Regions from separate parts of the Robertmurraya sp. DFI.2.37 genome, predicted to be linked through region 1. Evidence: riboswitches for the same ligand, from Rfam matches in the RefSeq annotation. Region 1 holds a riboswitch; the other holds the start of a gene.

Region 1 (3,523 bases):
ACTGTAATACAATCCGTGTTTCCAGCCGAATTCAGGAACCCATCTAATCGCAAGAAATAACATTGCTATTATTTCAATCGTAATCGAATAGATAAATAGTCTTTTTACTAATTTTATAATTCCCCCTAAAGTAGTTTGGTTAAGGGCTTGTTGAACAACCATTCTTTGTTTAAATCCAATTTTTTTTCCTAAGGCCATATAGATTAGAACAGCAAAAGACATAATCCCTAATCCACCCACTTGAATGAGCGCTAGTATGACTAGCTGCCCAAAGATCGTGTACATCGAGCCCGTATCAACCACTGCGAGTCCAGTCACTGTCATCGCGGAAGTTGCTGTAAAAAGTGCATCGATAAGGTTAATAGATTCAGTTGTCGCAAAAGGCAATTTAAGCAGCGCTGTACCGATAATGATAAAAAATAAAAAAACTAGTACGAGTAGTTGAGACGGATTGAAGTGAATATTTTTATACTTCATAATTAGACACCTTTTTCTTCAAATACGGCAATATCTTGATTATGTCCAATCACAATTAACACATCTCCTTCTGCAATCACTTCATCTGCCGATGGAGAGATAATAAATGTGGCTTGACGTTGAATCGCAACAATTGTGCATCCGTATTTAGAACGAACATTAATCTCGCTTAAGTTGCGGCCGGCAATTTTTTTAGTGGCAATCATTTCAACCATGCTATGCTCTTTAGATAACTCAATAAAATCAATCATTTTTTCAGATACAATATGATGAGCAATTCTTCGGGCAACATCACGTTCCGGATGAATTACCCGATCTACTCCGATCTTTTTAAGAACCTTCGAATGATAGTCATTTTGCGCCTTAACCCAAACAACCGGGATCCCGATTTCTTTCAATATTAAAGATGTTAATATACTTGTTTGCAAATTGTCTCCAAAGGAAACAAAGGCATGATCAACATTCCGAATGCCTAGACTATTTATCGTTGTTTCATCTATCACATCTAAACAAACTGCATATGTTGCATATTTAGAGAATTCGTTAACTTTAGCCTCATCTTTATCAATCGCAATTACTTCCACGCCCATTTTGTAAAATTCCTTTACAATCGTTCCACCAAAGCGCCCAAGGCCGAAGACTGCAAATGATTTTTTTCTCATTTTTCAATTCTCCTCGATTGTTATTTTTTTCCATCAGAAAAACCACAGGGGGAAACCCTGTGGTCAGTTTGCTAGGCTCACAAGTTTAATCACCCTTCCTCAACGCTTACGAAGTTAGCTGTCGGATTCGGGTCAAGAAGTAACCCTACCTTTAAAAGGATTCACCCCAAGTAGCATTTAACTGCTACAAATTGGTTCCCCCGTTCCTTTCGGATTCAGCGATTAAGATGATAAAAATTAAATTATATGAGTAATATACTCCTCGAAATATGAATTGTAAATACTGTTTAGGGCAATTTTTTTTTAAGAGCATTTAGGGAATCTTTGTGTGCGTTTTTAAAAATGGAAGAATGACAGGCGTTCTCAGATTTGATATAGAAAAGGGGGATAATTGTAAATAAAGCAACAAAAGAAAACATGTGCCTCTAAAGAATATCCTTTTGACTTTCTACCGATAGACAGCCTCATATTTTTAGCTTGAACTTTGTTTCTCATAAGAAATTAGTTCACTTTTAACTACCCACCCGTTATTCATTTATATCCCCTCTATTATTTTCAGAGATGTTTGCTCTGTTCTTTCCGGTTTTGGCACCCTTACATTGGGACTACGTTCAGGATACCGAGTGTTGTTAGTTTAGTTTGAAGCCTGCATTGAAAAGAGATAAAACAATCCTCAGTTGTTGACAATCATGGAATAGTTGTTTATACTTCTTTATATATTCAACGTTGAATAAACAAAGGAGTAATTTTAGTGACGAAACTATTAGTATTAGCAATGCTCAGTATACAGCGAATGTCAGGTTATGAAATTAAATCGATGCTTGAATTGAATGATGCACAAAGATGGGCTGGGGTATTGCCGGGCTCGATATACAATGCTCTCAAAAAGCTTGAGAAAGAGGGGTATATTGAAGTGGCCAGTATTGAAAGTAGCGGTCACCGACAAAAAGCTATTTATAAAATTACACCTAGTGGAGAGGCCTATCAAAAAGAATTAGCCTTAGAGTGTCTTGGCAGTTCAAAGGTGAATTATCCCACTGATTTATATTCTGGGATTTCTCTTGCTTATCAACTTCCTAAGGATGAAGCGATTGAACAACTAACGAAAAATAAGGAAAAATTAATCCTTGAATCTCAAGCTGTCAAGAGTGGCCTAACAGAGAAAGAAAAAGCATTGCAAGGAGAAATTCCACAATTAACCAATGTGGTGTTTAATCATATGTTTGAAATGATTGAATCGCAGATTAAGCTTATTGAGGCTACTATTGCCATTATTGAACAAAAATAACAAAGCCATTTTAAATGGCTTTGATTTTGATAAAATAGTCAAAGTTGATTATACAAAGGAGAGTATGTATGAGGCTAATTGAATTTACAAATGTTGAGAAAAGCTTTAAAGGTAGAAAGGTGATCGATGGATTGAATTTTTCGATTTATTCTAATGAAATTATTGCATTAATTGGTTCTAACGGTTGCGGAAAAACAACTACGATTCGAATGCTCTTAGGGATCACTGAACCTGATAAAGGAATGATTAAGAGATGGTCAGTAGATTTTAATAAAAAAGTCGGTGCACAGCTGCAAACAACTCCTTTTTTTGAAGGCCTTAGTGTGGAAAACAATTTAAAGCTGTTCAGTATTTTTTATCAGTCAAAGCTGACAAATGAAAAGATCGCAGAAATATTGAGAAATTATAATCTATTGTCTGTAAAAAATACGTTAGCTTCCAAGTTATCATTAGGTCAACAAAAGAGGCTAGCCATTAGTATCACAACGCTGCACAACCCAGACTTGGTAATTCTAGATGAGCCTACAGCAGGTCTTGACCCAAGCGGACAGCGAGAGGTTCAAAATATGATTCGGCGCTTAAAGGAACAAGGGTAAAGTGTTTTATTCTCCTCCCATGATATGTTAGAAGTCCGTAATACAGCTGATCGAATCTTAATAATGGATCGAGGGAAGTTGTTAGAAGATGGGGGACTGGAAACCATCCTTAAGAAACATGGTGTATCAGGTTTTGAAGAACTATATTATCAATTAATCAAAAAGGAGAATCAAAATGGCTAATATTATTCGGATTTCACTTGAAAAGGATATAAAGGATTTCTATCTCTTATTCTGGTCCATTTTTTTACCATTTGCTACACTTGTGTCCTTGGCTATCTTTGAAGTAAATGTAAATGAAAATATATTAGTTGGTCTCATAACGATGAGCATCTTTTTCTATTGTTGTACAACGAACTCATTTTCCATTTTTGCGCAAAGGAAGCGTGGTGTTTTTGATTTATTGACGATCACTCCTTTTTCTTTATGGAAATACCTTAGTAGTATTACCATTAGCCAGACTGTCATTGCTTGCACGGTTTCGACTCTGTTGTTGTATA
Region 2 (3,523 bases), on a different contig from region 1:
GGGACTAGAATCAGCGCGGTTGCTAATGATGTCAAAGAAATAACTTGGCCATTTACTTGTTCTCCATAACCAAGTTCACGAATGTAAAAATTATAAATGACCATAAAAATACCAAACCCAATTTGAGCAAAAACATTAGCTAAAATCGCGAGTTTAATATTATGATTGTAGCTTTTAATTTGTGAAGACCACTCTTGAAAAAAGGGCATATGATGCTACTCCTTTAGCTTATTTCGCATTCCTAAATATCATAATCCTTGCCAACATAAAAGTAAACAAAAAATTGCAAAATTAAAAACAGTGTGTCAAAAAGGGGGCTGCCTTTCGTCACACTGTTTTTCGCTCATAGCTTTAAACCGTTTCTTTAATTAGTTCATACAAATAAGGTACTGAATGAAAAGCGTAAACCTTTTTCATAATGCGCGACTCATTAAAGAGCAATAAACATGGTACACTTTCAACCTCCCACTCTAAAGCAAAATTAGGAATATAATTCAAATCACATTTTCCCCAAGTTTCATTTGGAAATAGTTTCTCCACAATTTCTAGCATTTTTCCTGCCACCTGACAGGTACCACATAAAGGCGTATATAAGTAAAGAAAAAAAACATTCTCTTGCTCCATCAAATTGAGTATATCTTGTGCACTCAAATCTTTCATATTTCCCTTGCTCCCTTACATATTTAATCGCCCTAATATAAATAAGGTGAATATAAATATTTATTGATACTTATATCATAACATGAAAAGAGACTCTTCTTGAAAGATGTAATAGAAGAGTCTCAAAGAAAACTTAATCTCTGCACCTTAACCCCAATAGGGCTCATAATGTGTAAAAAGACTAAAGTTTGATTATTAAATTTCTACACTTTAGGCTCTAAGTGCTTCTTTTCTGTTTCTGCAATATATACAGCACACGCTGCATCACCTGTTATATTAACAGCTGTACGTGTCATATCTAACAAGCGGTCAATGCCAATAATAAGGGCAATACCTTCTGCTGGTAATCCAACAGAGCTTAATACCATGGCAAGCATGATGAGACCGACACCAGGAACACCTGCAGTTCCAACACTTGCTAGCACTGCTGTCAAAATAACGGTAATAATTTGCACAATGGTTAATTCTATCCCGTATACTTGTGCAATAAATATGGTTGCGACCCCTTGCATGATTGCTGTACCATCCATATTGATCGTCGCCCCTAATGGTTGAACAAAGCTGCTAATCGATTCGGGTACTCTTAGATTTGTTTGAGCAGTTTTCATTGAAACAGGTAATGTAGCATTACTACTTGATGTACTGAAGCCTACCGTCATGGCTGGGAAAAAACCTGTAAAAAATTGAACAGGATTGCGTTTTGCTAAAAATAATACGGTGCCTCCGTAAGTAAAAACGGAATGAATTAAAAGGGCCCCTAATACGACGACAAAATATAATCCCATTGCTTTAAATGCTGCAAAACCTTGGCTCCCAATCGCTGATGCAATCAGCCCAAAAGTGCCATACGGTGCTGTTTTCATAACAAGATTAACGAGATACATCATGATCTCATTTCCTTGTTCCATTAAATTTAAAACCCCTTTAGTTTTATCCCCTAGAACAGTGAGTGCAAAACCTATGAATACTGAAAAGACAATGATTTGAAGCATCTCTCCTTCAGCCATTGCAGCTACAGGATTCGAAGGGATCATTTTTAATAATGTGTCGATAAATGGCGGTGCCTTAGCATCTACAAACTGTTTCCCTTCACTTTCAGCAATAGACAGATCAAAACCGCCACCTGCCCCAGGTTGAACAACAAGAGCTAGCATGATCCCAATGGTTAACGCAATCGCTGTCGTACAAAGAAAGTAACTAATCGCTTTAAAGCCGATTCTTCCAAGTTTTTTTGGATCTCCTAACCCTGTTACGCCTAAGACAATTGAAAAAAAGACAATTGGTACAACAAGCATTTTAATCAAATTAATGAATATAGTTCCTAACGGTCCAAATAAATACGTATCGATAAACTTGAATATTTCCGAACCCAAAAGATTTACTACTAATCCAACAATTGCTCCTAGACCTAAACCGATTAAAATTTTTTTAGTTTGCGACATAAATGACCTCCTTGAAATAAGTTTCTTGAATCAATCTCATTTTCCGTTCTAGACGAATATTTAGGTAATACTAAGTTATTCGTTGAGTATAAAATTGATTCGATTACTACTAGAAAAAGGATGCTGAAGGATATTATGGAAGCATTGCATTTGGAGAAAATAAAAATCACGAAAGAGGATGATTCGTGATCAACTGCTCATCAATTCTCTCTCCTAATGCTTACGGGGTTAGCTGTCGGATTCGGATGAAGAGTAATACCCTACCTTTTAATAAAAAAGGATTCACCCCAAGTGCAAAATGCACAAATTGGTTCCCCCGCTTTCCTATATGGAAACTCAGCAAAACAGTGTGTTCTTATTACATACTCATCATTTTTAACAAAAACACTCAATTATTTTAATATAGCAAATTCTGTTTTGTAAATACATTTTATAGCAAAATAATATATCCAACTTTAATTTTAATAGAGTAAACATAATTATTTTGAAATTGGACAAACTTAAATTCTTCACGATGATTTTTGCTCGAAATACTTTCAATTAAATACTTTTGAATATTTATTGAATGACAAAAATATAGTTATTTTCTTTTTAATTGAAATTTCCCACTATAACATTTACAAAACCTTTACAAATCATTAACGTTCAATTTACAAAGTATCGATATTCTTTACATTGGGACAAAATAAAGGCAACTGAAAGTCAGATAACTTTTTGGGGGTATAAGATTGGGATACAAAATAAAAATGGCAAGATTGATGCTCTGCTTTGCCTTATTATTATCTGCATGCGGGGTAAAAAAAGAAGAAAAAATGGGAGACTCTGCTCACCATGCACATACATTATCAATTTCAGGTTCTACCTCAGTTGGACCACTAGCTGAGAAATTAGCTGAAAAATATGAGGAAATAGATGATATTAAGATAGAAATAAATCAGATAGGTTCGTCTGCTGGTATTACAAATGCCATCAATGATGTCTCAGAAATTGGCATGTCATCTCGAGAATTGAAGGAAGAAGAGAAAGCACGTTTACAAGAAACTATCATCGCCTATGATGGGATAGTCGTAGTCACTCATCCAAGTAACAAAGTGAAAGATTTGACAACCGAACAGATAAAAGACATTTTCACCGGAAAAATTACCAATTGGAAGGATCTTGGGGGAGATGACTTGGAGATTGTCGTCGTCTCCCGTGAGGATGGTTCAGGCTCCCGTGATGCCTTTCAAGAAATTGTTGGCTATTCTTCAGGAGAATTAATCAAAAACGCTATAGTGGCAAGTGGAAATGGGAATATTAAAACTACCGTGGCAACCAATAAACACGCAGTTGGATTTATTTCATTTGAGTATATAGATGAATCTGTATCTACACTGAATGTTAATGGAGTGGAGGCAACTGCAGAAAATGTCCTTGCTCAA

Evidence for each region. Region 1 has a riboswitch for cyclic di-AMP ahead of PZE06_RS11755 (potassium channel family protein). Riboswitches for the same ligand answer to the same signal wherever they lie in the genome.
Region 2: linked by a shared signal. The riboswitch ahead of PZE06_RS22540 (dicarboxylate/amino acid:cation symporter) and the one ahead of PZE06_RS11755 (potassium channel family protein) in region 1 are both predicted to bind cyclic di-AMP.

What each region holds. Positions count from the first base shown of each region.
Region 1 is NZ_JARGEJ010000018.1:21,930-25,452, forward strand. It holds gene PZE06_RS11750 (TrkH family potassium uptake protein) at 1-477, opposite strand, end outside; gene PZE06_RS11755 (potassium channel family protein) at 480-1,139, opposite strand; cyclic di-AMP (ydaO/yuaA leader) riboswitch at 1,228-1,370, opposite strand; gene PZE06_RS11760 (PadR family transcriptional regulator) at 1,891-2,427, shown strand; gene PZE06_RS11765 (ABC transporter ATP-binding protein) at 2,496-3,023, shown strand; gene PZE06_RS11770 (ABC transporter permease) at 3,199-3,523, shown strand, end outside.
Region 2 is NZ_JARGEJ010000069.1:13,507-17,029, forward strand. It holds gene PZE06_RS22530 (MFS transporter) at 1-209, opposite strand, end outside; gene PZE06_RS22535 (thioredoxin family protein) at 352-660, opposite strand; gene PZE06_RS22540 (dicarboxylate/amino acid:cation symporter) at 864-2,102, opposite strand; cyclic di-AMP (ydaO/yuaA leader) riboswitch at 2,304-2,454, opposite strand; gene PZE06_RS22545 (phosphate ABC transporter substrate-binding protein) at 2,831-3,523, shown strand, end outside.